DNA from 3 places in the Streptomyces sp. NBC_00005 genome. Region 2 is predicted to be linked to each of the others. Evidence: riboswitches for the same ligand, from Rfam matches in the RefSeq annotation. Region 2 holds a riboswitch; each other region holds the start of a gene.
The links. A riboswitch is a leader RNA that binds a small molecule or an ion and turns the genes downstream of it on or off. The one in region 2 is predicted to bind thiamine pyrophosphate.

Region 1: linked by a shared signal. The riboswitch ahead of thiO (glycine oxidase ThiO) and the one ahead of thiC (phosphomethylpyrimidine synthase ThiC) in region 2 are both predicted to bind thiamine pyrophosphate.
Region 3: linked by a shared signal. The riboswitch ahead of OG303_RS15980 (thiamine ABC transporter substrate binding subunit) and the one ahead of thiC (phosphomethylpyrimidine synthase ThiC) in region 2 are both predicted to bind thiamine pyrophosphate.

What each region holds. Positions count from the first base shown of each region.
Region 1 is NZ_CP108316.1:7,793,966-7,804,116, forward strand. Features, by position in the region: gene pknB (Stk1 family PASTA domain-containing Ser/Thr kinase) at 1-623, opposite strand, end outside; gene OG303_RS35720 (thiazole synthase) at 742-1,536, opposite strand; gene thiS (sulfur carrier protein ThiS) at 1,540-1,740, opposite strand; gene thiO (glycine oxidase ThiO) at 1,737-2,891, opposite strand; TPP riboswitch at 2,888-3,000, opposite strand; gene OG303_RS35735 (hypothetical protein) at 3,054-3,398, shown strand; gene OG303_RS35740 (NAD(P)/FAD-dependent oxidoreductase) at 3,471-4,712, shown strand; gene OG303_RS35745 (Rv2175c family DNA-binding protein) at 4,827-5,198, shown strand; gene thiE (thiamine phosphate synthase) at 5,316-5,972, shown strand; gene metF (methylenetetrahydrofolate reductase [NAD(P)H]) at 6,096-7,019, shown strand; gene OG303_RS35760 (hypothetical protein) at 7,076-8,041, shown strand; gene OG303_RS35765 (phytoene desaturase family protein) at 8,063-9,568, opposite strand; gene OG303_RS35770 (TetR/AcrR family transcriptional regulator) at 10,108-10,151, opposite strand, start outside.
Region 2 is NZ_CP108316.1:5,549,038-5,559,188, reverse strand. Features, by position in the region: gene OG303_RS25515 (cytochrome ubiquinol oxidase subunit I) at 1-600, opposite strand, end outside; gene OG303_RS25510 (cyclophilin-like fold protein) at 813-1,187, shown strand; gene hisC (histidinol-phosphate transaminase) at 1,234-2,313, opposite strand; gene OG303_RS25500 (LacI family DNA-binding transcriptional regulator) at 2,715-3,827, shown strand; gene OG303_RS25495 (metallophosphoesterase) at 4,029-5,111, shown strand; gene OG303_RS25490 (hypothetical protein) at 5,303-6,172, shown strand; gene thiC (phosphomethylpyrimidine synthase ThiC) at 6,332-8,134, opposite strand; TPP riboswitch at 8,127-8,316, opposite strand; gene OG303_RS25480 (YibE/F family protein) at 8,388-9,878, shown strand; gene OG303_RS25475 (SsgA family sporulation/cell division regulator) at 10,016-10,151, opposite strand, start outside.
Region 3 is NZ_CP108316.1:3,499,486-3,509,636, reverse strand. Features, by position in the region: gene OG303_RS15990 (GNAT family N-acetyltransferase) at 26-541, shown strand; gene rlmN (23S rRNA (adenine(2503)-C(2))-methyltransferase RlmN) at 701-1,807, shown strand; TPP riboswitch at 1,831-1,938, shown strand; gene OG303_RS15980 (thiamine ABC transporter substrate binding subunit) at 2,039-3,115, shown strand; gene OG303_RS15975 (ABC transporter permease) at 3,169-4,770, shown strand; gene OG303_RS15970 (ABC transporter ATP-binding protein) at 4,770-5,798, shown strand; gene OG303_RS15965 (maleylpyruvate isomerase family mycothiol-dependent enzyme) at 5,823-6,620, shown strand; gene OG303_RS15960 (LAETG motif-containing sortase-dependent surface protein) at 6,681-7,367, opposite strand; gene OG303_RS15955 (LOG family protein) at 7,530-8,651, opposite strand; gene OG303_RS15950 (VOC family protein) at 8,678-9,085, opposite strand; gene OG303_RS15945 (hypothetical protein) at 9,181-10,151, opposite strand, start outside.

The sequences.
Region 1 (10,151 bases), 2.2 Mb from region 2:
TCGTACAGGACGACACCGCACGCGTACACGTCGACCCGGGGGTCGGCGGTGCCGTGCTCGATCTGCTCCGGTGCGAGGTACGAGACCGTGCCGAGGACGGTGCCGGTCGTGTTGGTGACCGTGTCCACGGACCGGACGAGCCCGAAGTCGGCGACCTTGACCCGGCCGTCGTCTCCTATCAGCACGTTCTCCGGCTTCATGTCCCGGTGCACGAACCCGGCACGGTGCGCGGCACCGAGCGCGGCGAGCACCGGCTCCAGGATGTCCAGGGCGGCGCGCGGCTGCAGCGCCCCGCGCTCGCGCAGCACGTCGCGCAGGGTGCACCCGGCGACGTACTCCATGGCGAGATACACGTACGACCCGTCGGTGCCCTGGTCGAAGACCTGCACCACGTTCGGGTGCGCCAGCCGGGCGACCGACTTCGCCTCCCGGATGAAGCGCTCGACGAAGGTGCCGTCGGCCGCGAGCGAGGGGTGCATCACCTTGAGCGCGAGCACCCGGTCGAGGCGGGTGTCCAGGGCCCGGTAGACCGTGGCCATCCCGCCGACCGCGATCCGCGCTTCCACGTGATAGCGCCCGTCGAGCACCTGCCCGACCAGAGGGTCCTGAAGGGTCGTATCCACGCAGGTGAGTGTACGAGCCGTGACTGACAGGGCTGCCGGATCACGCCGGATCGGGGCGGGACTGCAGCCGAGCTGTGACGGACATCGCACCGAATTCCGGCCAGTATCGAACGCCCGTTCAGAACGCGGGCCGCTCCGGATCCAGTCGCGCCAGCCCCTCCGCCGGAGAGGACGCCGCCGCGAAATGCCGCCGCGGAATCCGCCCCGCGAGCCGCGCCAGCCGCCCCGCCTCCACCGCGTGCTTCATGGCCTCGGCCATCAGCTGCGGCTCCTGCGCCCGCGTCACGGCCGAGGCCAGCATCACACCCGCGCATCCCAGCTCCATCGCGAGCGCCGCGTCCGACGCCGTACCGGCGCCCGCGTCCAGGATCACCGGCACACGCGCGTGCTCGGTGATCAGCTGGAAGTTGTGCGGGTTGCGGATCCCGAGCCCGGAGCCGATCGGCGAACCGAGCGGCATGATCGCCGCACAGCCGACGTCCTCCAGCTTCCGGGCGAGAACGGGATCGTCGTTCGTGTACGGCAGCACAGTGAAGCCGTCGTCGACCAGGGTCTCGGCAGCGTCCAGCAGCTCGATCGGGTCGGGCAGCAGGGTGCGCTCGTCGGCGATGACCTCAAGTTTGATCAGTTCGGTGCCGAGCGCCTCGCGCGCGAGGCGGGCGGTGAGGACGGCCTCCCCGGCGGTGAAGCAGCCCGCTGTGTTCGGCAGCACCTGGATGCCGAGCTTGTCCAGGACGGACAGCACCGAGCCGTGCACCGAGGGGTTCACGCGCCGCATCGCGACCGTCGTCAGCTCCGTGCCGGACGCCACCAGCGCCCGCTCCAGCACCTCCAGGCTGGGGGCACCGCCGGTGCCCATGATCAGGCGGGACGTGAAGGACGTACCGCCGATGACAAAGGGGTCGTCGGCCATGGGTCAGCCTCCTTGGACGGCGGTGAGGACCTCGACGCGGTCCCCCTCGGAGAGGGAGGTCGACGGCCACTGCGCGCGCGGGACGACGGTTTCGTTCAGGGCGGCGGCGACTCCGGCAGGGGCCGGGGTCAGCGTGCGCACGACGGTGTCGAGAGCCGTTCCGGGAGCGAACTCCCGTGACTCTCCGTTGACGGAGATGTTCATGCGGGCTGCTCCAGGAGAGCGAAACGCCTGGGGGTGAACGGGCGCGCCTCGTCCGGGAGTTCACCGGTGGCCAGGACCTGCGCCAGCGCGTCGCCGGTGACCGGCGTGAGCAGCACGCCGTTGCGGTAGTGGCCGGTGGCCAGCAGGAGTCCGGGGAGTTCCGTGGGGCCGAGCAGCGGCGCGTTGTCGGGGGAGCCGGGACGCAGCCCCGCGCGCGTCTCCGTCAGCGGCAGTTCCGTGATCCCGGGGACCAGCTCGTGCGCGTCGCGCAGCAGCTCGTACACCCCGCCCGCGGTCACCGTCGTGTCCCAGCCCAGCTCCTCGCTGGTCGCGCCGATCACCAGCTCGCCGTTCTCCCGCGGCACCAGGTAGACCTGGCTGCCGCGGACGACGGCGCGCACGGTGCGGCTCAGGAACGGCGCGTAGCGCTTCGGCACGGTCAGCCGCAGCACCTGCCCCTTCACCGGCCGCACGGGCGGCAGTACCTCGTCCGGCACGCCCGCGAGCCGCCCGCTGAGGCTGCCGGCGGCCAGCACGACCTGGGCGGCGCTCAGCTCGGTGCCGTCCGCGGTCGTGACGCCGGCGGCCCGGTCCCGTACGACGCGCAGGCGCTCGGCCCACACCCGGTGGAAGACCACCCCGGCCCGCTCGCACGCGGCCACCAGCGCGCGTGCCAGCCGCCGCGGGTCGATCTGGTGGTCGCCGTCCACCCGGAGCCCGCCGCGCACGCCCGGCGCGAGCATCGGCTCCAGGCGCCGGCAGTCGCGCCCGGACAGCCACTCGGACTCCAGGCCCGACTGCCGCTGCAGGGCGTGCAGTTCGCGCAGATGGGCGCGGTCGTCGGCGTCCAGGGCGACGGCGAGTGTGCCGCACTGGCGGTAGCCGAGGTCGTGACCGGTGAGGTCGGTGAGCTCGGCCGCGAAGTCCGGATAGCGGCGGGCCGAGGCGAGGTTCAGGCCGAGCAGCGTCTGCTCGCCGTAGTGCAGCTCCGTGACCGCGGCCAGCATCCCGGCGGCCACCTGGGCGGCCCCGCCGCCCGGCTCCGGGTCCACGACGGCCGTGGCCAACCCGCGCTGCGCGGCCCGCCAAGCCGTGACCAGGCCGATGATTCCGCCCCCGATGACGAGGACGTCTGACGTACGTGACGACATGGGCGTCCAACCCCTCCCTTCGCCGGCATGACCCGGATCAGGTTCGTACGGTCGGAGGCCGCCAGCCTCCCTCTCAGCCCGGTGCGTCCGGGCTCCCGCGAGTGCTTGTACGTTGGCCACCCTAGCCCGCCGCTCCGCGCCTCTGTAAGGGAGCCTCCCGCCATGCCCCGCTCGCTGGACGGCCTCGTCCTCGCGCCCCTCGCCGACCAGGCCCCAGGTCAGGTGGGTACGCGCACCCGGTTCACGTACCACGAGAAGGACGGCGAGATCTGGGCCGAGTACGCGGGCGGCGATGTAGTACGCGGCCATCTGGTGGGTACTCGGGCCGGTGACCGGCTGGACTTCCGGTACGTCCAGCTCAAGCACGACGGGACGACGTCCTCGGGGCACTGCGTGTCGACGGTGACGGAGTTGCCCGACGGGCGGGTGCGGCTCGAGGAGACGTGGGAGTGGGAGTCGCAGCCCGGCAGCGGGACCAGTGTGGTGGAACAGGTCGCCGACGTCTGAACAGGCCGTTGTGCAGCATGTCACGGCGCACGAGTCCTGACTGACAATCTGTCAGTTGTCTATGGTGATCAGGTGAGCGAGCAGACGCGGGAATCGGGCACGTCGCAGCCGCGGCGCGTGGTCGTCGTGGGCGCAGGCATGGCCGGCGTGCAGACCGCGGTCGCCCTGCGGGAGCAGGGTTTCACCGGCACCGTGACGCTGATCGGCGCCGAGCCCCACCAGCCGTACGACCGGCCGCCGCTGTCCAAGGCGGTCCTGCTCGGCAAGTCAGAGGGCTCCGCCTTCGACGTCGACTTCGAGGCGCTCGGCATCGAACTGCAGCTGGGGCGCGAGGTGCTGGGCGTGCGCCCCGGCGAGCACGAGCTGGACACCGAGGCCGGGCCCGTCCCCTACGACGTCCTGGTCCTCGCCACCGGAGCCGAGCCGATCCGGCTGCCCGGCGCGGAGGGCGTGCCCGGCGTGCATCTGCTGCGCACCCTGGACGACGCCGAGCGGCTGCGGCCCGTGCTCGCCCGGCAGCACGACATCGTGGTCGTCGGCGCGGGCTGGATCGGCGCGGAGTTCGCCACGGCGGCGCGCGAGGCGGGCTGCGCGGTGACGGTCGTCGAGGCAGCGGACCGGCCGCTCGCGGGCGCACTGCCCGCCGAGGTGGCCGCGCCGATGGCCGCCTGGTACGCCGACTCCGGTGCCGCGCTGCGTACGCACGCACGCGTGGAGCGCATCGAGCCGGGCGAGGTCGTCCTCGACGACGGCTCGCGGCTGCCCGCGGGCGCCGTCGTGGTCGGGATCGGCGCGCGCCCCGCCACGGCCTGGCTGACCGGCGCCGGCATCGAGCTCGGCGCGCACCGCGAGGTCGTGGCCGACGCCCACCTGCGCACCTCGGCACCCGACGTCTACGCCGTCGGCGACTGCGCCTCCTTCCCCTCGGGACGGTATGGCGAGCGCCTGCTCGTCCACCACTGGGACAACGCCCTCCAGGGTCCGCGCACGGTGGCCACCAACATCATCGGCGAGGCCACCGGCGAGCCCCTGGCCGTCTACGACCCGGTCCCGTACTTCTGGTCCGAGCAGTTCGGCCGTTTCGTCCAGTACGCCGGCCACCACGCCTCCGCCGACACGACCCTGTGGCGCGGCGACCCGTCGGGCCCCTCCTGGTCCGTCTGCTGGCTGCGCGACGGCCGCCTGGTCGGACTGCTGGCGGTGGGCAGGCCGAGGGACCTGGCGCAGGGCAGGCGGCTGATCGAGGCGGGCACGCCGATGGACCCGGAGCTGCTGGCGGATCCGACGAGGCCTTTGAAGGGGGCCACGGCGTAGATCCGGGCGTCCGAAGGCGGCCACGGCGTCCACAGGCGGCATGGCGTAATGAAAAGCCGCAGGTCGGGCGGTCCTGGCTTCCGACTGTCAGTGCGGGATGGCAGGCTTGATTCCGTGACCGAGATTGACGCAAAGATCGATGCTCTCGTCCCCGCCTGGCTCACCCTCCCCGACATCGCAGAGATGCTCGATGTCGAGGTGACGCGTGTGCGGCAGCTGGTCAAGGAGGGCCAGCTCATTGCCGTACGCCGTGGTGAGAACCGCGCGCTGCACGTCCCCGCCGCCTTCATCGACGGGGCCGAGCAGAAGGTCGTCAAGGGCCTGTCCGGGACCCTGACGCTCCTGCGGGACGACGGCTTCTCCGACGAAGAGATGCTCGAGTGGCTCTTCACCCCCGACGAGAGCCTGCCCGGTACCCCCGCACAGGCCCTCAGCGAGAATCGCGGCACGGAGGTGAAGCGCCGGGCCCAGGCGCTCGCCGTCTGATCCGACCCGGCTGAACCGAACACCGTCCGGCGTACGGGCCGGGGTCCGCACAGGCCACGGCCGTGGTTCACTGCGGGCCGCAGCCCGTACGCCACCGACCACGGGGGGAACATCCGCATGCCCGACACCGCCGCCACCGCACGAGCCCGGCTCGCCGACGCCCGCGTCTACCTCTGCACGGACGCCCGCAGACGACAGGGCGATCTGCCCGAGTTCCTGGACGCGGTCCTGGCGAGCGGTGTCGACATAGTGCAGCTGCGCGACAAGGGCATGGAGGCCGCCGAGGAGCTGGAGCACCTGAAGGTCTTCGCCGACGCCTGCGCCCGCCACGGCAAGCTCCTCGCCGTCAACGACCGAGCCGACGTCGCGCACGCCGCCGGCGCCGACGTACTCCACCTCGGGCAGGGCGACCTCCCGGTGCCCGCGGCCCGCGCGATCCTCGGGGACGACGTCCTCATGGGCCGCTCCACGCACGCCGAGTCGGAGGTGGCCGCGGCCGCCGTCCAGGAGGGCGTCGACTACTTCTGCACCGGCCCGTGCTGGCCGACCCCCACCAAGCCCGGCCGCCACGCCCCCGGCCTCGACCTGGTCCGGTACACCACCGCCCTCGCCACCGACCGCCCCTGGTTCGCCATCGGCGGCATCGACCTGGGCAACCTCGACGAGGTGCTCGAGGCCGGAGCCCGCCGGGTGGTGGTCGTCCGCGCGATCACGGAGGCGGACGACCCGGGCGAGGCGGCGACGGAGTTCGCGAAGCGACTGCGGAGCGCCTAGCGGAGTCCGGGCCCGGTCTCGTCGTCCGACGGGGGTGTCCGATGGGTGGACAACTAATCGACAAATCCGGCAAATGTCCCGCATCCGGTTGGGGGACTGCCGCCCCCTGGCTAACCTGCGGGTATGGCCCTCGGAACCGCATCCACCAGGACTGACCACGCACGCACCGTGCGCGACATGCTCGCGTCCGGCAAGACGACGTACTCGTTCGAGTTCTGGGCCCCCAAGACGGAGAAGGGCGAGCGGAACCTCTGGAACGCGCTGCGCAGGGTCGAGGCCGTGGCCCCCAGCTTCGTCTCCGTGACGTACGGCGCGGGCGGCTCCACGCGCGCGGGCACGGTGAAGGCGACCGAGCAGATCGCCGCCGACACCACCCTGACCCCGGTCGCCCACCTCACCGCGGTCAACCACTCCCTCGCCGAGCTGCGCAACATCATCGGCCAGTACGCGGACGCAGGGATCCGCAACATGCTCGCCGTGCGCGGCGATCCGCCCGGCGACCCCATGGGCGACTGGGTGCCGCACCCGACGGGACTGACCTACGCCGCCGAACTCGTCCGACTCATCAAGGAATCGGGCGACTTCTGCGTAGGCGTCGCGGCCTTCCCGGAGATGCACCCGCGCTCCGACAGCTGGGACACGGACGTCACCCACTTCGTCGACAAGTGCCGGGCCGGCGCCGACTACGCGATCACGCAGATGTTCTTCCAGCCGGAGTCCTATCTGCGGCTGCGTGACCGAGTCGCCGCGGCCGGCTGTGAGACCCCCGTCATCCCCGAGGTCATGCCGGTGACCAGCGTGAAGATGCTGGAGCGGTTGCCGCAGCTCAGCAACGCGGCGATCCCCTCCGTCCTGAAAGAGCGAATCCTCACAGCAAAAGACGATCCGGCCGCTGTACGCTCCATTGGCATTGAATTCGCCACGGAGTTCTGCGCGAGGTTGCTGGCCGAAGGAGTGCCCGGACTGCACTTCATCACGCTCAACAACTCCACGGCGACGCTGGAAATCTACGAGAACCTGGGCCTGCACCACCCGCCGCAGGCCTAGACCGGCCGCACGGGTATACGACACACTGCGTAGCGGCGACTGGGAGAGGGGCGTACATGGGCTGGACGGTCCTCTACATCGCGTTCGGAATCGTGGCGTTGTGGCTGCTAGGTGAGGTGCTGCTGCAGTACAAGGCGCGCCTGCGCTGGCGTCTGCTGGCCTTCGCCGGCTTCCTCGGCGTCGTGCTCGGGGTACTGATCCCCTCCGTGATCGTCATCGGTCTGGGCGCGGCCGCGTTCGCGGTCGGCCAGACCTACGTCACGCTGTCGTTCCGCCGCGGCTTCGCCTCCGGCTGGGCGGTCAGCCGGTCGGGCGTCGGCGGTATCAGCAAGCGCCGCCGCGGCGAGCCGGACCACCAGGACCCGACTCTGGAGGTCTCCGACCTCGAGCCGGGCGAGAGCGGATACGGCGACCAGGGCGCCTACAACCGCGCGAACGCGTCCTACGACGACGAGTACGACCGCGACGACGTCTTCGCGCCCGCCCGATCCGTCGAGCCCACGGCCGCCGAGTCCACCGCGGTGTACGAGCCGCAGCCTCTGCCCGACGACACCGGTTCGTACGGCATATACAGCGACAACGCGTACGCGGCCGCGAGCGACCCGTCGTACGCGAACGCGGGCCAAGCCGCACAGGACCAGTACGCAACGGCAGCCCAGGGCGCCGACCAGGCCTACGCCTACGACTACTCCGGGTACGACCAGCAGCAGTACGGCTACGACACCACCGGTCAGCAGCAGTACGCCGCCTACTCCGACCCGTACATCGGCACCCAGACCTATGGCGGCGGCTACGACGCCAACTACGGTCAGTACACCCAGCAGGGCTACGGCCAGGACCAGTACGCCACCGGCACCTACGGCGGCGAGACCCCGTCCGGCGGGGTGTGGGTCCCGCAGCAGCGCACCGACGAGGCCTACGGCGGCGAACTCCCGCCGGAGCAGCCCTACCCCTACCAGGACAACGGCAACGGCCAGGGGCAGCCGCAGGGGAACGGGTACGACGAGCAGTACCGCTTCTGAGGACCCTTCAGCGCGGGGCGCTCACTGAGAGCCCCTGAACTCCGGCCCCTCCACGATCAGTCCGGCCACCAGCGCGCCCGACATGCCGGCATGGGGCAGGCCCCCGCCGGGGTGCGACCAGCCGCCCACCCGGTACAACCCCGGGAACCGGGTGGTGTTCGCCGGGTGCAGGAAACGCCCTTCCCCAGCGGCCAGTGAGGGAGCGGACACGCCACCGAAGCCGGCGCCCGTCTCCTCCTCGCCCTGGTCCGGCGTCCGCACCTCCCGCCACAGAACCCGCTCCCGCAGGCCCGGTATCGCGGCCTCGGCGGCGGTGACCAGCAGGTCGGCGAGGCGTTCGCTCCTCTCGGGCAGATGCCGGTCCGTCTCCGTCGGCACCACCGCGGACAGGACCACGGACTCGTGCTCCTCGTCCGGTCGCAGAGCCGGGTCGTCCGGCCGCAGCACGGTCACCGTGGGCCGCACGGGCTCGGCCGGTCGGGAAGCCAGAGAGTCCAACTCGGCCGTGCGGTCGGGTGCGTGCACGACCGTGCGATGCACCGCACCTGCCTCCCGCGGCCCGCGCAGGGCCAGCAGCACGGTGAACCGCCCGGGGCGGGGGGCCGGGTCGGGCCGTACGTCGCCCTCGTCGTCGAGCAGGCGCTCCGTCAGGCCGCGCAGGCGTACGGGATGCACTCCGGCGACCACGTGGTCCGCCTCTGTCACCTGCCCGTCGGCCAGTTCCAAACCGGCCGCTCGGCCGTTCTTCTCCAGCACCCCCGTCACCTCGGCGCCGAAGTGGAACTCGACCCTGCGGGCCACGCACCGCTCGTACACCGCGCGCGCCAACTCCCGTACGCCGCCCCGGACATACCAGCTCCCGAAGGCGTGCTCCATGTACGGCAGCACGGCCGCGCTCGCAGGAGTCACGCGCGGGTCGAGGCCGTATGCGAGGGCGTGGCTCTCCAGGAGCACCGCGAGCCGCGGATCGCGCAGCTCCCAGGCGCCGACCTCGGCGAGCGTGGCGGCGCGGCGGGTGCGCAGCAGCCGCTTGTGCGGGACCGCCGGATACGGCTCACGGTCCGCCAGGACCTGCCAGTCGGGCCACAGGGGCTCCTCCAGCAGCGGTCGGCGGGTGCGGTCCCAGGCCTCGCGGGCCCGCACCAGGAAGTCGCCCCAGCGTCCGCCCGCGCCCGCCCCGAGCGCCTCGTCCAGGGCGGCGACGACACCCGCGCGCGAGGCGTTGGGCACCGCGACCTCGGTGCCGTCCGCGAAGACGTGCCGTGCGGACGGGTCGACCTGGACCAGCTCGACGCACGCCTCCAGCGGCTCCTTCCCGGTCTTGATGAACAGGTCGCGCCAGACCGCGGGCAGCGTCAGCAGACCGGGACCGGTGTCGAACCCGAACCCGTCCCGCTCGAAACGGCGCACCGCCCCGCCGTACGTCTCGGCACGTTCGTACACCGCGACCCGGTGGCCCGCGACGGCCAGCCGGGCGGCGGCCGCCATCGCGCCCATCCCGGCGCCGATCACCGCAATCCGTCCCATGCCTGCGACTTTATCGACCGCCACTGACAACCAGGCCCGCGGGCGGGCCGGGGCGGTGGCCGTCCGTCCTGCGCGGCGAGCCGCCGGTGCCGTGCTTTCCGGGGGACAAACCCCCAGGCCCCCGGCCGGAGGGAGTACGGACACGGAGGCGATCGTGACCAGTCGTCAACGGAGCGTTCTGGGGGTGAGTGCGCAGGACTGAGTATCCGTACCTAGGGGGTGAGTTGAGTACGCGCGCGGATGGGGCGCGACCTGCGTGAACGAGAGAGTGGTGTCACGGAAAAGGGGCACGGCTCCGGTACCGGCGACACGGGGCGTCGGAACGGAGCGGCCCTGGATCCGCTCCTTCCGCCGGCGGTTGTCGGCGGGAGCGAGGCACGGGGGAACCCGGAGAAAGGACCGAACGGGGGCCCAACGGGGGAAATCGGGGGAGTACGGGGGAGCACGGGAAAGCGCCGGTTCGAGGTGGCCCGCGGGGGACGCGGCCAGATCGGACCGGCGCTTTGGTGTGTGCCGTGGTGTGCGTGCGGCTGCCGGCCTCAGCCCCGGCCGCTCACGCGCCCCTGGAGCAGCCGGGACAGTG
Region 2 (10,151 bases):
CGCGCCACCGGTAAGGAAGGACGCGGAGAGCGTGTGGAACGCCTGCGTCAGCGCGGTGTTCTGCGTCAACACGTGCCAGAAGTCGGTGAGTTCGGCACGCCCCTTCGCCTTGTTGATCCGGTAGCCGACGGGGTGCTGCATCCACGAGTTGGCCGCGAGGATGAAGTACGCCGACAGGATCGTGCCGATCGAGACCATCCAGATGCACGCCAGGTGGATCTTCTTGGGCAGCTTGTCCCAACCGAAGATCCACAGGCCGATGAACGTCGACTCGAAGAAGAACGCGATCAACGCCTCGAAGGCGAGCGGGGCACCGAAGATGTCACCGACGAAGCGCGAGTAGTCGGACCAGTTCATGCCGAACTGGAACTCCTGCACGATGCCGGTGACCACGCCCATGGCGATGTTGATCAGGAAGAGCTTGCCCCAGAACTTGGTCGCTCTGAGGTACTTCTCCTTCTCCGTGCGCACCCAGGCGGTCTGCAGGCCGGCCGTGAGGGCGGCGAGCGAGATCGTCAGGGGGACGAAGAGGAAGTGGTAGACGGTGGTAATGCCGAACTGCCAGCGCGCCAATGTCTCCGGCGCCAGAGCCAATTCCACGTCGTCAGTCTCCTTACGTCGCCGTGGTACAGCGGCAGTTTGCCCCTTTTGTCACACACATCATTGGAGCAACCGGGACACGCTTGTGAACGCGTTCACATTCACAAGCCCAGTATGCCGCACCGATTTTCGACCGACGCACGGGGGTCCCCGTCTTCTCCGTCACGTCAACCCCTTGGCAGCAACTTCAACAGCTTGTTGAATTACACGCCATGCAGATACGGATCTCGTGGCCCGCCGGCCACCTCACCGCGACCCTCGACGACACCCCGACCGCTCAGGCCCTCGGCAAGGCCCTGCCGCTCGCCTCCACCGCCTGCACCTGGGGCGAGGAGGTCTACTTCGACACGGGTGTCTCTGTTCCACGTGAAACAACCGCCCAACAGGTCGTGGACCCGGGCACGGTGGCTTTCTGGACCGATGGCGACGCCCTCGCACTCCCCTACGGCCCCACACCGATCTCGCGAGGCGCCGAGTGCCGCCTCGCGAGCCCCTGCAACCTCCTGGGCCGCTTCGACGGCGACCCCCGGCTCCTCGCCACGGTCCGGGACGGCGACCCTGTGCGCGTGGAACCCGTGGACGAATAGAGCCTCTTGAGACCACTTAGGACCGGCAGAGGCTCTTGAAGAGCCTTCAGAGCTCCTTGCGGAACCCTTCCGCCACCTTCAGGAAGATATCGTTCGCCTCGGTCTCCCCGATCGTCACCCGCACACCCTCGCCCGGGAACGGCCGGACCACCACGCCGTGCTGCTCGCACGCCGCCGCGAACGCCACCGTGCTCTCCCCCAGCCGCAGCCACACGAAGTTGGCCTGGGTCTCGGGCACCGTCCAGCCCTGGGCGCGCAGCCCGTCGACGACGCGGTTGCGCTCGCAGACCAGCGAGCCGACCCGGCCCAGCAGTTCGTCCTCGGCCTTGAGCGACGCGATGGCCGCCTCCTGCGCGAGCTGGCTCACGCCGAACGGCACCGCCGTCTTGCGCAGCGCCGCCGCCACCGGCTCATGGGCGATCGCGAAGCCGACGCGCAGGCCCGCGAGACCGTAGGCCTTGGAGAACGTGCGCAGCACGCAGACATTCGACCGCTCGCGGTACAGCTCCACGCCGTCCGGCACCTCGGCGTCGCGGATGAACTCGCGGTACGCCTCGTCCAGCACCACCAGCACATCGCTCGGCACCCGGTCGAGGAACCGTTCCAGCTCGGCCCGCCGTACGACCGTGCCGGTCGGGTTGTTGGGGTTGCAGACGAAGACGAGGCGCGTCCGGTCGGTGATCGCGTCCGCCATCGCGTCCAAGTCGTGCACATCGCCCGGGGTCAAGGACACCTTCACCGAGGTCGCACCGCTGATCTGCGTGATGATCGGGTACGCCTCGAAGGACCGCCAGGCGTAGATGACCTCGTCGCCGGGACCGCTGGTGGCCTGGATCAACTGCTGGGCCACGCCCACCGAACCGGTCCCGGTGGCCAGATGAGTGAGCGGGACGCCGAAGCGGTCGGACAGCTCGTTCATCAGTCCCGTGCAGGCCATGTCCGGGTAGCGGTTGAAGGACGAGACCGCGGCCGTCACCGTCTCCATCACGCCGGGCAGCGGCGGATAGGGGTTCTCGTTGGAGGACAGCTTGTAGGCCACCGGACCGCCGGCCGCGGCAGGCTTGCCCGGCTTGTAGGTGGGGATACCCTCCAGCTCGGCGCGCAGCTTGGGGCTCGTCTCGCTCACCGCAGTCCTCCTCATGACCACCACCGGCTTCCAATACTGCTCACCTTATGAGGATTCGACGCCGCTGCGTACAGCTGGGTACCGACCTCGTCCGTCACATCCGCATCAGGGGCATCACCACCCGTAGGCAGACGAAACGGGGGGGCGCGATCACATATATCTATGCGCCGGTGGCTCGCGCCCTGGCGCGCATCACCCGTGCAGGTGAGTTGAGACCTCTTCGAAACATCGGGGACTTGGCAGGCCCATGCGCGCCGACAAGTCACGTAGTGCCATTGCATCGTTCAACTGACTTTGTTTCAAAGGTAGTTGACGGTAAATGACCTTGCAGAAACGTGCCTGTCAACGCGTGCATATGCGTCCGCCCTACCCCACCGCATGAGCCCTACTATCGGCTCGCCATGACAGCAGCAGGGAAGCACCAGGTGAGCCGCGCGGAAACCTCACGTCGAGGCAGTCGGCCGGGCAGGGCGGGCATCAGAGACGTGGCCGCCGCCGCCGGAGTCTCCATCACGACCGTCTCCGACGCCCTCAACGGGAAGGGCCGGCTCCCGGACGCCACCCGACGCCATGTCCGTGAGGTCGCCGACCGGCTGGGCTATCGCCCGTCGGCAGCGGCCCGAACCCTCCGTACCGGCAAGTCGGGCCTCATCGGCCTGACCGTGACGACGTACGGGGATGAACCTTTCACCTTCACCGAGTTCGCGTACTTCGCCGAGATGGCGCGCGCCGCCACCTCCGCCGCGCTCGCCCGCGGTTACGCCCTTGTCATCCTGCCCGCGACCTCGCGCCACGACGTGTGGTCGAACGTCGCGCTGGACGGCACGGTCGTCATCGACCCCTCAGACCAGGACCCGGTCGTCAGCGAACTGGTCCGGCAGGGACTGCCGGTCGTCTCCGACGGCCGCCCGGCCGGCTCGCTCCCGGTCACCGCGTGGGTCGACAACGACCACGAGGCCGCCGTACTCGGCATCCTCGACCATCTGGCCGACGCCGGCGCCCGCCGCATCGGCCTGCTGACGGGGACGACGACCGACACGTACACCCACCTGTCGACCACGGCGTACCTGCGCTGGTGCGAACGCGTCGGCCAGGACCCGGTGTACGAGTCCTATCCCGCGCACGACCCGTGCGCGGGCGCCGTCGCCGCCGACCGGCTGCTGGCCCGGCCCGACCGACCCGACGCCGTCTACGGCCTGTTCGACCCGAACGGCACCGACCTGCTCGCCGCAGCCCGCCGATACGGCCTGCGCGTACCGGACGACCTGCTTCTGGTCTGCTGCAGCGAATCCACCGTGTACGCCAACACCGAGCCGCCGATCACCACACTGTCGCTGAAGCCGCGTCGCATCGGCACGGCTGTGGTGCAGCTCCTCATCGACGCGATCGAGGGGGTCGAATCGGACCAACCGGTCGAGCAGGTGATACCGACGGAGCTGATCGTGCGCACCTCGTCACAGCGACGTCCGCCGCGCACGACGGTCAGCGCGCCGCGGTCGCCCGAGGAGAAGTAGAACAGCGGCCGTCAGCATGCGGGCGAAGCCCTGCCCAATCGGGGCGAAAGCCGCGGTGAACTGGACTCTTACTCCGATTCACCACCCCTGGGTCATCACATGGCGCGATCGGCATTCCTATGATGGGCCCACGACACCGCGGGCCGCTGCGACCAGGCAGTCCGACGCGGTGCAGATGCGGCGCGATGGTGGAGGGGTCTGATGACTCAGGGGGCCGGTCAGGGACCCGAGGTGGAGCGGACAGCGACGTTGCGCGACTTCCGGGTACCGGCATATGTCCACGAGACCGGTCCGTACGGCCACAGCACGCACCCCGGCGACGTCGCCAGACCCGTCGAGGAGCCGGCCGACCACTCGGAGGGGTACACGCCGACGCGGCGCGACCTGCCGGTCATCAACCGCGGTGACACGCTTCAGGTGACCATCGACCCCACGTCCCTCGCGGACCCGCAGGAGACGGACGGCGCGGGCCCGCTGTACGTCGTCGGTGATGTGCACGGCTATCTGGACGAGTTGATGGCCGCCCTCCAGGAGCAGGGCCTCGTCGACGCCGCGGGGAACTGGTGCGCGGGCACCTCCCGGCTGTGGTTCCTCGGTGACTTCACCGACCGTGGCCCGGACGGCATCGGCGTCATCGACCTCGTGATGCGCCTGTCCGCGGAGGCGGCCGCCTCCGGTGGCTACTGCAAGGCGCTCATGGGCAACCACGAGCTGCTGCTGCTGGGCGCCAAGCGGTTCGGCGACACCCCCGTCAACTCCGGTGCGGGCACTGCCACCTTCCAGGCGGCCTGGCTGCTCAACGGCGGCCAGAAGACCGACATGGACCGCCTCCAGGACCACCACCTCCAGTGGATGGCGCGCCTCGACGCCGTCGAGGCGGTCGACGGCTTTCTGCTGGTCCACTCCGACACCACCGCCTACCTCGACTACGGCGACTCGATCGAGGCGGTCAACGACACCGTCCGCGAAACGCTCACGCGCAACGACGCCGACGAGTGCTGGGATCTTTTCCGCAAGTTCACCAAGCGGTTCTCCTTCCGCGACGAGGGCGGTGCAGACGCCGTACGCTCCCTGCTGGATACGTACGGCGGCACGCGGATTGTTCACGGTCACAGCCCTATTCCGTACCTGCTGGGCGAGGTCGGCTCCGAGGAGGGCGAGGACAGCGCGGGGCCCGTGGTCGAAGGACCGCACGTCTACGCAGAAGGCCTGGCCATCGCGATGGACGGCGGAGTGACCATGGCCGGAAAGCTGCTGGTCCAGCAACTTCCCCTGGATATCTGAACGTTCACAGGGCAGGCGCCCCCACGGAGGAATCGCGATAAACGGCGCAGGCCAGGGCCCAATTTATGGAAACCCCCTGTCACCGTGTGCCGTCACCGCTCTACCATCGGCTTATCCGTAGCAGGCTCCCCTCCGTTTCTGCCCGACGGCTCGTTGGCATGCGAGCCCCAAGCCCTACGGAGCATCGGGGGATGCACATGAACAGCGTTCCGCAGCACCTGCTGAGCGAGGACCGCCAGGAGTACGAGCGGGTCCTCGATGAGGCGCTGCGCTCCGCCCCAAACCGCCCGGAACTGGCCGCTGTCGGACAGCGGCTCAATCCCGAACAGCTGCGCACCATGGCGCTGAACGCCACCGCGATCATCACGGTGGCCGCGGCGGCCGAGTACCAGCACTACGTGAAGGTTCGCGAGGAACTGCGCCAGCCGGCGTCGTCCACCCCACCGTCCACCCGCGAATCCGGCTCAGCGGAGCCGGGCGTGGGCGCGTTGGGGCTCGCCACCACCCTCGGCGAGGCCGCCGAGCCGGCCGGCGCGGGCGCCGTCGCCGTCGTCGCGGTCCTCGCCCCTGTCCTCGCCGGAACCGCCGCGATGATCTTCCTGCTGGTGGGCTACATCCTCAAGATGCTCAACCCCGAACCGGCGTTCGCCCAGACCATGCTGACCGCCGGATGGGTGTTCGGCGCCATGACCGCGGCCGCGATCCTCGTGGCCGGTGTCGGGCTGCTGCTGACCGCCCTGCGCAACAGGCCCTCGCTCGAGAGCGGACCGTACGCCGAACTGAGCAGGGAAGTGGCCCAGGCCCGGGAAGACTGGCGCGAAGCACTCCTGGAGCGCGGCGTCATGCCGTTCCTTCGAGAGGCACTCGCCGACCCAGGCACCGCCGCGGCACTGCACAGCACGACACCGTCGACGCCGACCAGCCGCATGCCACATCTCGGCTACGGCCGCCCGGGCTTCAGCAGCCCGGGAGACGGTCCGGCCCCCGGCTCACGCCCGAGCTTCAGCAGCCCGGACTACACCAGCCCGGACTTCGGAGGCCCGGACCACCAGCCGGAGTGACCGTCGGCTTGCGCCCTCCGCATCAGAAGGGCCCGCCAAGGTCCGCCGGGGGAGCGCAAGCCGAACACCGACCCGCCCGGACGGCTCCGCCCTACGGCAACGCACGCCGAAGAGCGGGACCGTCTTCTACGTCGAGAGAGCCACTCGCACCGGCGTGGGTCAATCCGCGATCGGCAGATACACCCTGTTGCCGGCCGCCGCGAACTCCTTCGACTTCTCGGCCATGCCCTCCTCGATCTCCGCCCTGCTTCCGCCGTGCTCACGGCGGATGTCGTGGGAGATCTTCATCGAGCAGAACTTCGGACCGCACATCGAGCAGAAGTGGGCGGTCTTGGCCGGCTCCGCCGGGAGGGTCTCGTCGTGGAACTCCCGTGCCGTGTCCGGGTCCAGGGCGAGGTTGAACTGGTCCTCCCACCGGAACTCGAAGCGGGCGTCGGACAGGGCGTCGTCCCAGTCCTGCGCACCGGGATGCCCCTTGGCGAGGTCGGCTGCGTGGGCGGCGATCTTGTAGGTGATGACGCCGGTCTTGACGTCGTCTCGGTTGGGCAGGCCCAGGTGTTCCTTGGGCGTGACGTAGCAGAGCATGGCCGTGCCCCACCAGGCGATCATCGCGGCACCGATGCCGGAGGTGATGTGGTCGTACGCCGGCGCGACGTCCGTCGTCAGCGGGCCGAGCGTATAGAACGGAGCTTCATCGCAGATCTCCTGCTGAAGGTCGATGTTCTCCTTGATCTTGTGCATCGGGACGTGTCCCGGGCCCTCGATCATGGTCTGTACGTTGAAACGCTTCGCGATCCGGTTGAGTTCCCCGAGCGTGCGCAACTCCGCGAACTGGGCCTCGTCGTTGGCGTCCGCGATCGAGCCCGGCCGCAGACCGTCGCCCAGCGAGTAGGTGACGTCGTAGGCCGCGAGGATCTCGCAGAGTTCCTCGAAGTTCTCGTACAGGAACGACTCCTTGTGGTGCGCGAGGCACCACGCGGCCATGATCGAGCCGCCGCGCGAGACGATGCCGGTCTTGCGGTTCGCGGTGAGCGGGACGTACGGCAGGCGGACGCCCGCATGGACCGTCATGTAGTCCACGCCCTGCTCGGCCTGTTCGATGACGGTGTCCTTGTAGATCTCCCAGGTCAGCTCCTCGGCGCGGCCGTCCACCTTCTCCAGAGCCTGATAGAGCGGCACCGTGCCGATGGGAACGGGGGAGTTGCGCAGCACCCATTCACGCGTGGTGTGGATGTTGCGACCGGTGGACAGGTCCATGACCGTGTCGGCGCCCCAGCGGGTCGCCCAGGTCATCTTCTCGACCTCCTCCTCGATGGAGGACGTCACCGCGGAGTTGCCGATGTTGGCGTTGACCTTCACCAGGAACCGCTTGCCGATGATCATCGGCTCGATCTCGGGGTGGTTGACGTTGGCCGGCAGTACCGCGCGGCCCGCCGCAATCTCCTCGCGAACGACCTCGGGCGACACGTTCTCCCGGATGGCCACGTACTCCATCTCCGGTGTGATCTCCCCGCGGCGGGCGTACGCGAGCTGTGTGACCGCCTTGCCGTCACGGCTGCGACGCGGCAGACGCGGCCGCCCCGGGAAGACCGCGTCGAGGTTGCGCAGACCGCCTCGCGGAGAGGTGTGCTTGATCCCGTCGTCCTCGGGACGGGCGGGACGGCCCGCGTACTCCTCGGTGTCGCCGCGGGCGATGATCCAGTTCTCGCGCAGCGGGGCGAGGCCCCGGCGGACGTCGGTGTCGGTGAGCGGATCGGTGTACGGGCCCGAGGTGTCGTACAGCGTGACCGACTGCCCGTTGGTGAGGTGCACCTGGCGGACCGGCACCCGCAGATCGGGGCGCGAGCCCTCGACGTACGCCTTGTGCCAGCCGATGGACTTCCCGGCCTCCTGCGACGTTTCGCCCCGAAGGGGCGGTTCGTCCTGGCTGGAGGCAGGCGTGCGTGCGTCCTTGTTGGTCATGAGACCTACTCCCTACGCCGGCATTACCCGGTAACAGGTTCGGCGGTCGACGCAGCGATTTCCGTCTGTCGACGTTTCGTGTGGAACATCACTCGACTTCGGTGATGTTCCACGTGAAACATCGCTGGGACGGAGGTCAGCGCCCTCTCAGCCCGGTGCTCCGAGCTCCCGCGTGTGCAAAGGTGCCTCCACGCTAGCGTCAATTCGGGCGCGCTGAACAGAGGGCCCCTGTCGTTCTTGCGATGATCGGGCGGTGACCACGACACATCAGCCCCCGTACCCACCCCCGGAGCCGCCCTACGGGCACGGCTCCGGAAACGGCAACGGCCCTGGGCCCCGTGCCGGGCACAACCATGCGCCGGGGGCCGACGGCGGACATGATCACGGGCCTGGAGCCGGTGGCGGACATGGGCACGACCCCGGTTCCGGTGGCGGGCACGGTCACTCGCACAGCCACGGTCCGGCAGCCCCTGTCTCCAAGCACCTGCGCAAGGTCATCGCGGCGATCCTCATCCCATTCACCGCGGCCGTGGTGGTCGGGCTCGTGGTGCTGTGGCCCGGTGGTGCCCCGCCGCACCAGCGCACCGGCGTGGGATTCGACCGGCAGACCCAGCAGGCGACGGTCACCAAGGTCGTGAGCGTGAGCTGCAAGTCGGTGAACGCCTCGGGCGAGACCCCGACGGGCGACACCTCCACATCCGAGGGCTCCTCCGCCGAGCAGCAGGCGAAGGGCACCTGCAAGAAGGCGACGATCCGCGTCGACACGGGCAAGGACAAGGGCCGTACGTTCACGGAGATCGTGCAGCCGGACCAGTCGCGGCAGTTGCACGAGGGTGAGAAGGTCGTGGCCGCCTACGAGCCCTCGGCGCCCAAGGACCTGCAGTACTCGGTCGCCGATGTGAACCGCAGGTTGCCGATGGCGCTGCTGGCCGGCATCTTCGCGCTCGCCGTCGTGGTGGTGGGCCGGCTGCGCGGCCTCATGGCGCTGGTCGCTCTGGCCGTCAGTTTCATGGTGCTGACCTTCTTCATCCTGCCCGCGATCCTGCAGGGCTCGAACCCGCTGCTCGTGGCGGTGATCGGGTCGAGTGCCATCATGCTGATCGCCCTCTACATGTGCCACGGCCTGTCGGCCCGTACGTCCGTGGCGGTGCTGGGCACACTGCTGTCGCTCGTGCTGATCGGGCTGCTCGGCTCCGAGTTCATCGGCTGGGCCGCACTGACCGGCAACACGGACGACAACACCGGCCTGATCCACGGCCTGTACCCGTCGATCGACATGAGCGGTCTGCTGCTCGCGGGCGTCATCATCGGTTCGCTCGGTGTCCTCGACGACGTGACGGTCACCCAGACGTCGGCGGTCTGGGAGCTGCACGAGGCCAATCCGTCGATGGGCTGGCGGGGGCTGTACCGGGCGGGCATCCGCATCGGCCGCGACCACATCGCGTCCGTCGTCAACACGCTCGTCCTCGCCTACGCGGGCGCCGCGCTGCCCTTGCTGTTGCTCTTCTCCATCGCGCAGAGCGGTGTGGGGACGGTCGCCAACAGCGAGCTGGTGGCGGAGGAGATCGTGCGCACGCTGGTGGGCTCGATCGGCCTGGTCGCCTCGGTACCGGTCACGACGCTGCTCGCGGCGCTGGTGGTCGCGGCCGACCGTCCGGGACCGGAACCGGCGATGGCGACAGCGACGGTGGGCGCAGCACCTGCTCCGGCGCGCACGGGCCGGGGGCGCCGCCGCAAGCGTTGAGGCGAGCGGCTCCTCCGGCACGAGCGAACAGAACCTCCGGGCAGTCTCAGGGTCCTGTCCCCGCCTGCCCGTCGGGAGGCGTCACCGCACCCTCCACGCCCCACGCAGAAGCGTTCCGCCGCTCCCGGCCGCCCGCTTCAGCCCGCGCTCTGCTCCTCCGCCAGGATGCGGTCCAGCGCCTCGTCGAGGTGGGCGTCGAAGTCGCCGCGGGAGCACTCCTGGCCGAGCGGCACCAGCTTGTCGGTGCGGTCGAGGAAGGCGATGAGCGGCGCC
Region 3 (10,151 bases), 2.0 Mb from region 2:
GGCGCGCCGTGGTGAGGGACAGCGAGTGTTGGATCTGCTTTCGGCGATTGACACCGACTATGACGATCTCGACTATGCGGCACAGCACATTGATGCGGGTACCTATGGCACGTCTGGAGCGGGTCTACGCCGGGCGCTAGTCGCCGAAGCGGAAGAGGATGCTCAGCTCGTCGGTGCGCTCCTCGCCTTGCCGCCTGGCAGTCTCTTGCGCCGGTTACAGGCGGCGGAGGCCCCACGGCCGGTGGTGGCCGGCGTAGCTCGCTCTATCGCGAAACTCAAGGCCGTCGCCGTTGCTCCCCAGCGGCGGGGCGACAGGATCGGTGAGGCGCTGGTGAGGGCTTTCGTCGATGAGTACGGCGCCGCTGACTACGGCGTCCTGTACGCCCAGGTAGACATCGACAAACCGGCCCTCGCTCGCTGGTACGGCCGACTTGGGTTCGAAGCTCTGGGTGCCGGTGCGCCGCTCCGGCTTGATCCGCACGGGCAGGTCGCGATCTATCCTCTCAATGGTGAGCAACTTGTGGTGCTGGACCTGAGCTAGGCCAGCCACCTGCATCGACGTAGCCGCAGGGTGCGAGCCTTCGGGCCGTCACTGGGCCGTCCGAGGAGGGCCCACGACGACCAGAGACGACCGTCAACGACCACAACGCACGGCTCGCGCCCCTGGTCACACCATTTGATCTGCGACACTGGTACGGCTATGCCTAAGCCCGGAGAACTCACTTTCGTTGCCCCCCGCGGAGCCAAGAAGCCGCCGCGGCACCTTGCCGATCTCACCCCTGCCGAGCGCAAGGAAGCGGTGGCCGAGATCGGCGAGAAGCCGTTTCGTGCCAAGCAGCTCTCGCAGCACTACTTCGCGCGGTACGCGCACGACCCGGCGGAGTGGACCGACATCCCGGCCGGTTCGCGCGGCAAGTTGCAGGACGCGCTGCTGCCCGAGCTGATGACCGTCGTACGGCATCTGTCGACCGACCAGGGGACGACGAGGAAGACCTTGTGGCGGCTCTTCGACGGCACGCTCGTCGAGTCCGTGCTGATGCGCTACCCGGACCGGGTGACCATGTGCATCAGCTCGCAGGCGGGGTGCGGGATGAACTGCCCGTTCTGTGCGACCGGGCAGGCGGGGCTCGACCGGAATCTGTCGACCGCCGAGATCGTGCATCAGATCGTGGACGGGATGCGGGCTCTGCGGGACGGGGAGGTGCCCGGCGGGCCGGCGCGGCTGTCCAACATCGTCTTCATGGGGATGGGTGAGCCGCTCGCCAACTACAAGCGGGTCGTCGGAGCTGTTCGGGCGCTCACCGACCCTGCCCCGGACGGGCTCGGGCTGTCGCAGCGCGGCATCACCGTGTCGACCGTCGGGCTCGTCCCGGCGATCCACCGGTTCGCCGACGAGGGCTTCAAGTGCCGGCTCGCCATCTCGCTGCACGCTCCCGACGACGAGCTGCGTGACACCCTCGTCCCCGTGAACACGCGGTGGAAGGTGCGCGAGGTTCTCGACGCCGGGTTCGAGTACGTCGAGAAGAGCGGACGCCGGCTGTCCATCGAGTACGCCCTCATTCGCGACATCAACGACCAGGCCTGGCGCGGTGACCGGCTCGGGCGGCTGCTCAAGGGCAAGCCCGTGCACGTCAACCTCATCCCGCTGAACCCGACGCCCGGGTCGAAGTGGACGGCGTCCCGGCCCGAGGACGAGAAGGCGTTCGTCGAGGCCATCGCCGCGCACGGTGTGCCGGTGACGGTTCGGGACACCCGTGGTCAGGAGATCGACGGGGCCTGCGGTCAGCTCGCGGCCACCGAGCGGTAATCTGAGCCCGTACGTACATCTTCATATTCCGACAGGGGAGCGCCACAGCGCTGAGAGTGCGGCAATCGGGCCGCAGACCCTCTGAACCTTGCCCAGGTCATTCTGGGTAGGAAGTTCGGTCTTCACTCGAGCTGTTGCGCCCTGCCCGGGAGCCGGTGGAATCCTCCGGCGGTCCCGGGCAGGGCCGCGTCTCTTCCTGGTCAGCCAGGAGGAAATTCAGTGCACACCAACATGCACACCAAGGCGTTCGTGGCCGCCGCGGTCGGCCTCGGCCTGATCACGCTGTCCGCGTGCGGGTCGTCGTCCGGCAGCGAGGGCTCCGGGAACTCCAAGACCGTCACGCTCGTCAGTCACGACTCGTGGGCCGTCTCGAAGAGCGTCCTCGCCGACTTCGAGAAGCAGTCCGGCTACAAGGTCCACGTCCTCAAGGACGGCGACGCCGGGCAGGCCGTCAACAAGGCCATCCTCACCAAGGACAACCCGCAGGGCGACGTCTTCTTCGGCGTCGACAACACCCTGCTCTCGCGGGCGCTCGACAACGGTCTCTTCCAGTCGTACGAGGCCAAGGGCGCCGCCGGCATCAAGGCCCAGTACCGGGTCGACCAGACCAAGCACCGGGTCACGCCGATCGACTCCGGCGACATCTGCGTCAACTACGACAAGGCCTACTTCAGCAAGCACAAGCTGGCCCCGCCGGCCTCCTTCGACGACCTGATCAAGCCCGCGTACAAGAACCTCCTCGTCACCGAGAACGCCTCCACCTCCTCGCCCGGCCTCGGCTTCCTGCTCGGCACCGCCGCCAAGTACGGCAACGACGGATGGCAGGGCTACTGGAAGAAGCTCAAGGCGAACGGGGTCAAGGTCGTCGACGGCTGGGAGCAGGCGTACAACGAGGAGTTCTCCGGGTCCGCCGGCGGCAAGAAGGCCAAGGCCGACCGGCCGCTCGTCGTCTCGTACGCCTCCTCGCCGCCCGCCGAGGTCATCTACGCCGACCCGAAGCCGAAGACCGCGCCGACCGGGGTGTCGTACGGGACCTGCTTCCGGCAGATCGAGTACGCCGGACTGCTCAGCAACGCCAAGAACAGCAAGGGTGGCAAGGCCTTCATCGACTTCCTGGTCGGCAAGGAGTTCCAGGAGGACATGCCGCTGAACATGTTCGTCTACCCGGTCATCGAGGGGGCGACGGTGCCCAAGGAGTTCACCGAGTACGGGCCCGCCGCGAAGGACCCCGAGATCATGGCCCCGACCAAGATCGCCGCCAACCGTGACCAGTGGGTCAAGTCGTGGACCTCGCTCGTACTGAAGTAACCGACGCGGCCGTCCACAAGGACCGGGCGGGGAGCGCGGCGCGGCTCGGGCTCATGGCCGTGCCCGTCGCGTTCTTCGCGGTGTTCTTCGCCTGGCCCGTCGCCGCGATCGTGGCGCGCGGGCTCAAGGTCGACGGGGCCTGGCGGTTCGGCCGGATCGTGGACGTCGTCACGCAGTCCGACATCCGGCACGTCCTGTGGTTCACCACCTGGCAGGCGCTCGCGTCCACCGCGCTCACGCTGCTGATCGCCCTGCCGGGCGCGTACGTCTTCGCGCGCCTCGACTTCCCGGGCAAGCAGGTGCTGCGGGCCGTCGTCACCGTCCCGTTCGTCCTGCCGACGGTCGTCGTCGGTACGGCGTTCCTGGCGCTCGTCGGGCGCGGGGGACTGCTCGACGAGCTGTGGGGCGTGCGGCTGGACACCACCGTCTGGGCCATCCTGCTCGCGCACGTCTTCTTCAACTACGCCGTCGTCGTACGGACCGTCGGCGGGCTGTGGGGGCAGCTCGATCCGCGTCAGGAGGAGGCGGCGCGGATGCTCGGCGCGTCGTCGCTCCAGGCCTGGCGGAGGGTGACGCTGCCCGCCCTCGCGCCCGCCGTCGCCGCGGCCGCTCTCATGGTCTTCCTCTTCACCTTCACCTCCTTCGGCGTGGTGCAGATCCTCGGCGGTCCCACCTTCTCCACGCTCGAAGTGGAGATCTACCGGCAGACGTCCGAGATCTTCGACCTCTCCACGGCCGCGGTGCTCACGATCGTCCAGTTCGTGGCGGTGGGCGTGATCCTCGCCGTGCACGCGTGGACGGTACGGCGGCGGGAGACGGCCCTGCGGCTGGTGGACGCGAACGTCACGGCCCGGCGGCCGCGCGGGGCCGGGCAGTGGGCGCTGCTGGCCGGGGTCCTGGCCATGATCGCCGTCCTGCTCGTCCTGCCGCTGGCCGTGCTGGTGCAACGGTCGCTCGGCGCCCCCGACTTCGGCTACTACCGTGCGTTGACCAGCGAGGACGGCGGGACCTTCCTCGTCCCGCCGATCGAGGCGATCGGCAACTCGCTGCAGTACGCCCTCGTCGCCACCGCCATCGCCGTGCTGGTCGGCGGTCTCGCCGCCGCGGCCCTCACCCGCCGGGACGCGGGCCGGCTGGTCCGCGGCTTCGACGCGCTGCTGATGCTGCCGCTGGGCGTCTCCGCCGTGACCGTCGGCTTCGGGTTCCTGATCGCGCTGGACGAGCCGCCGCTCGACCTGCGCAGTTCGTGGATCCTGGTGCCGCTCGCGCAGGCGCTGGTGGGCGTCCCCTTCGTCGTACGGACCATGCTGCCCGTGCTGCGGGCCGTGGACGCGCGGTTGCGGGAGGCCGCGGCCGTGCTCGGGGCGTCGCCGTGGCGGGTGTGGCGGGAGGTCGATCTGCCCATGGTGCGGCGGGCGTTGCTGGTCGCGGCCGGCTTCGCATTCGCGGTGTCGCTGGGGGAGTTCGGGGCGACGGTGTTCATCGCGCGGCCCGACAACCCGACGCTGCCGGTCGCCGTGGCGCGGCTCCTCGGCCGGCCGGGCGAGCTCAACTACGGCCAGGCGATGGCCCTTTCGACGATTCTGATGGTGGTGTGCGCGGTGGCGCTGCTGGTGCTGGAGCGGCTCCGTACCGACCGGACCGGGGAGTTCTGATGCGGAGCAGGCTGCTGAGCCTTGAGGACGCGACCGTGCGGTTCGGCGGGCGCGCCGTGCTCGACGCCGTCGGCCTCGATGTCGCCGAGCACGAGATCGTGTGCGTGCTCGGGCCGAGCGGCAGTGGCAAGTCGACGCTGCTGCGGGCGGTTGCCGGGCTCCAACCCCTGTCCGGCGGGCAGGTGTTGCTCGACGGTCGGGACCAGGCGGGTGTGCCCGCGCACAAGCGCGGGGTGGGCCTGATGTTCCAGGACCATCAGCTCTTCCCGCAGCGGGACGTGGGCGGGAACGTCGCCTTCGGGCTGCGGATGCACGGCGCCACACGGCTCCAACAGCAGGGGCGGGTACGGGAGTTGCTGGACCTCGTCGGTCTGCCGGGGGCGGCCGGGCGCGCCGTGGCCTCGCTCTCCGGCGGTGAGCAGCAGCGCGTCGCGCTGGCCCGCGCGCTCGCGCCCCGGCCGCGGCTGCTGATGCTCGACGAACCGCTCGGGCAGCTCGACCGCTCGCTGCGGGAGCGGCTGGTCGTCGAACTCCGCGAACTCTTCGGCCGGTTGGGCACCACGGTGCTCGCCGTGACGCACGACCAGGGCGAGGCCTTCGCGCTCGCCGACCGGGTCGTGGTGATGCGGGACGGGCGGATCGCCCAGTCCGGTACGCCACTTGAGGTGTGGCAGCGGCCGGCGGACGAGTTCGTGGCCCGGTTCCTCGGGTTCGACAACGTGGTCGAGGGCACGGTGGCCGGCCAGGCCGCGGACACGCCCTGGGGCAAGCTGCCGGTGCCCGAGGACGCCCCGCAGGGGACGCGCACCCTGCTCGTACGGCCCGCCGGGGTGCGCCTGGTCCCCGCCGACGAGGGACTGCGCTGCACCGTGGCCGCGCGCACCTTCAAGGGCACCCATGTCGCCGTACAGCTGCAGCCGGAGGACGCGCCGCGGCTCGAGGCGGCGGTGGCGCTGCGGGAGGCGCCGGAGGTCGGGGACGCGGTGGGGGTGGAGTTCGACGTGGCGGAAATCGTCGTGGTCGGCTGACCGGTCCCTTCATAGGGTGCGGGCATGACACTGCTCGCGCACGACCGCTACTGCGACCAAATCGCCCACCAGGTGGCCGGGTTGAGAGCCGTGGTGACATCCGGTACCGACCTGTCCGCGACCGTGCCGACCTGCCCCGACTGGTCCCTGGAACAGCTCGTACGGCACATGGGTGGCGCCCTGCGCTGGGTGGAGCTGCTGGTGCGGACGCGGGCCCAGGAGCACGTTCCGGACGAGCGGGTGCCGATGCACGACGGTCCCGAGGCCCGCGGCGACGCCGCCGCGCTGGACGCCTGGCTCGGCGAGACCGGCGAGATGGTCGTCGGGACGCTCCGGGAGGCCGGGCCGGACGCGAAGGTGTGGGGGTGGGCCGGGACGCCCAGTTCGGGCTTCTGGGCGCGTCGGATGACCCACGAGATCACCGTCCACCGCGCCGACGCCACCCTCACCGCCGGTCTGCCCTACGATGTCGCGCCGGACGTCGCCGCCGACGCGCTCGACGAGTGGCTGGAGATCGTGGAGTACATCCAGCGCAACGTCCCGCACCGGGCGGCGAATGAATTCCACGGCCCCGGCCGCGCCATCCATCTCCACGCCACCGACACCGCGCCCGAGTTGAACGCCGAGTGGATCGTCGAACTCCTCGAGGACGGCGTCGCCTGGCGCCGCGGCCACGAGCGGGCGACCGTCGCCCTGCGCGGCCCGCTCACCTCCGTGCTCCTCGCCTTCTTCCGCCGACTGCCCCTGAACAGCCCGGAGTTGGAGATCGTCGGCGAGCGGGAGCTGCTGGAGTTCTGGCTGGAGCGGGCGACGTTCGGATGAACGACCGTGGCCCGTCCCCTCACGAGGGGACGGGCCACGGTGTTGCTGCGAAGTGAGGCGTCAGTTGCCGCTGTTCGCCCCGCGACGGCGCATGCCGAAGAAGACGGCGCCGCCGCCGACCACGACGAGCGCGCCCGCGATACCGGCGATCAGGCCGGTGTTGGAGTTCGCACCGGTCTCGGCAAGGTTCGAGTCACCGGCCGCCGGGGACGGCGCGTTGCTCGAGGTGCCGGCCGGAGCGGTGGTGCTGTCCGAGGCCGACGGAGTCGGGGTCGGGCTCTCCTCGGCCGGGGTCGAGGCGGACTCAGACGGCGACGGGGTCGCCGGCGGGGTCGACTCGTCCTTGGAGCAGCCCTCGGACGGGGTCGTCAGGTTCGGCTTGATGTCCTCGTCGACGCGGTTGCCCGCCTTGACGTGGATGCGGTACTCGGCGTTCGGCTTCCAGTCCTCGGCGAAGGTGACGGTGACGCCTTCGCGCGAGCCCTTGACCTCGGTCGGCTTGCCGATCTGCTGCACGTCGGCGCCGTTGTTCTCGAGGAACACGGTGATGACGGCCGAGGTGCCGGAGGCGTCGACGTCGGTGACGTTGATGACGCCCTTGGCGCCGTCGCACTTGGCTTCGGCGGAGAACTCACTGATGTTGCAGGCGAGTGCGCTGCCCGCGGCGCTCAGCGCGAGCGCGGAGGAGGCGGCGGCAACGCCCAGGATCTGCACGGAACGACGTGCGGTACGGCGGGTTATGGACACGTTTGCCCTTCACGGGATGCGCAACTGCGGGGGGCTTACGGGGGAAGTGGAGCGTCTGTGGAGGCGAAGCCTCACTTTCCCCAGGAGACTCACAGGTTTATAAGCGTTCGATAAGGAGTGTCAATGCGTATGCGGATCTAGGTTGTTGGCTTTGCTCTCTTATTAATCAGCGAGACGTTTCAAGGCCTCCGGAGCCTCCTCGATCCGGTCAACGAGGGCGATACGGGACTCCATCGACCGTTCCCGGGCGAGGGCCCGCAAGAGGGGCCACGTGGGCAGCCGCTCGGTCCAGTGCTCCCGGTCGACGAGGACCATGGGCGTCGGTTCGCCGCGCGACTCGTAGTAGTTGGGCGTCGCGTTGTCGAAAATCTCCTGAACGGTGCCGGCGGCGCCCGGCAGGAAGACCACGCCCGCGTTGGAGCGGGCCAGCAGGCCGTCCTCGCGGGTGGCGTTGGCGAAGTACTTGGCGATGTGCGACGCGAAGGGGTTCGGCGGTTCGTGGCCGTAGAACCAGGTGGGGATGCCGAGGGAGTGGTTGCCCTTCGGCCAGCGGGTGCGCACCTCGAAGGCGGCCCGGGCCCATTCGGTGATCGAGGGCGAGAACGACGGTACCTTCGCCAGGAGTTCGCAGGCCTCGTCCAGCACGGCCTCGTCGTACGGCGCCGCGTACGCGCCCAGGTTCGCCGCCTCCATCGCGCCCGGGCCGCCGCCGGTCGCCACGGTGAACCCGGCGTGTGTCAGCTCCCGGCCGAGCCGTGCGGAACCGGCGTACGCCCGGGTGCCGCGCGCCATCGCGTGGCCGCCCATGACGCCCACCACCCGTGCCCCGCGCAGCAGTTCGTCGAGGGCGTCGGAGACGGAGTCGTCGTGGACGGCGCGCAGCATCGAGGCGTAGATGTCGCCGTCCGCCTTGGTGCGCTGGAACCAGGCGTAGGCGAGGGCGTCCGGTGTCTGCTCGTAGCCCTTGTCGAGCGAGGCGAACAGCTCGTCGGGCGTGTAGAGGTGACCGCGGTACGGGTCGAAGGGCAGGTACGGGACGGGCGGGAAGACGAGGGCGCCGTCGGCGCGGACCTTCGCCGCCGCGTCGTCACGCATCCGGCAGCCGAGGAAGACGGCCCGGGCGGTGTCGGTGGTGAGCAACTCCCGCGTACGGTCCGTCAGATCGACGCCCTGTACGCGATGTCCGGCAAGAGTGCCGCGGGCCGAGACGGTCGCGTCGAAGTCCTCGAGCGTCTCGATCTCGCGGTCGTCGTGGTGGGCCGCATGGGCCGGGCTCGTCTGCACGGGCCCATGCTAGGCACCCCTGCCGCTCAGCCCTGGACGGCCGCCGGGTCCATCCACACGACCTCCCAGCTGTGGCCGTCGAGGTCGTCGAAGGAACGGCCGTACATGTAGCCGTGGTCCTGGGTGTCGTTGTTTCCCGTGCCGCCCGCGGCGATCGCCTTCTCGACCAGCTCGTCGACCTTCTCGCGGCTCTCGGCACTCAGACACAGCAGCGCCTCGCTGGTCCTCGTCGAGTCGGCGATCTCCTTCTTCGTGAAGTCCGCGTAGCGCTTCTTGCTGAGGAACATCGCGATGATGGTGTCGCTGATCACGACGCAGGCGCAGTCGTCGGTGCTGAACTGCGGATTGATCGTGTAGCCGAGCTCGGTGAAGAACTTCTTCGACGCGTCGACGTCGTTGGTGGCCAGGTTCACGAAGATCATCTGCTGGTACATGTGAGGTCTCCCATCGGATGCGTGGCGTTCGCAGGGGTAGACCGCGGGCCCGTGCGGAACTCATCGCCTCCTGGGAATCGTGTTCCTACGAGTTCTCAGCGGGCCAGTGGCAGCGCCGCCAGCTCGGCCACGATCAAGGTCAGCGGGGCGAACACGGCGAGCAGCGCGCCCGCCCGGAGGGCGGCGGCACTGCGCAGCATCGTGGTGGGGGCGCCGAGCCGCAGCAGCGCGGCCGTGGTGTCCGCCCGGGCGTGCTTGGCCTCCACCGCGGAGGTGAGCAGCGTCGCGACGGTGCAGCCGGTGACGAGGAGCGTGCCGAAGGTGCTGAGAGGGCCGAAGGCGGGGGCGTTGGTGTCGTACAGCGCGGTCATCGCGAACGCGCCGGAGGCGACCGCGGAGACGACGCCCAGGGGCCGTCCGATGCGGTTGGCCTCCTCCATGAGGACGCGGCCGGCCAGCAGCCGCAGGGCGCCGGGCCGGGCCGCCTGGAGGAGGCGGCCGCAGAGGTGGGTCAGGCCGGGGCCGACGAGGGTCAGGCCGAGGGCGGTGAGGACCCAGCCGGCGAGGACCGCGGGGGTGCCGGAGGTGAGGCTGCCCAGGCCGAGGCCGGGGGCGCTTGTCGCACGGCCGGCGTAGGCCTCCACGGCCAGGCCGGCGGTGAGCACGGTGACGCCCCAGGGGAGGCCCGCGGGCGCGTTGCGGGGAGCCGGGGGCTGGGTGGGGTCGGGGTCGGGTGCGACGGAACCCGGGGGCGGCTCTGCAGGGGTGGACCCGTTCACGGCGGGCGGTACGGCGTCGGGCGTCGCGGCAGGCTGCCGTACGGCGATCCGGAAGCGGGCGCCGAAGCGGCCGTACGCGCCGAAGGTCTCCCGTGCCACCGACCGGCCGTACGCCCCGAAGCGGCCGTATCCGCGTCCTGTCGCCCGTGCCGTGCCCGGCCTGGTGTCTCGCGGCCGCAGGACCAGCGCGACCGTCACCGACGCGATCGCCGGGACCAGCGCAAGGAGCGTCAGGGCCGCGGGGACGGGCAGCGGCTGGTCCGCGGCCAGGAACGCGGAGGCGGCGC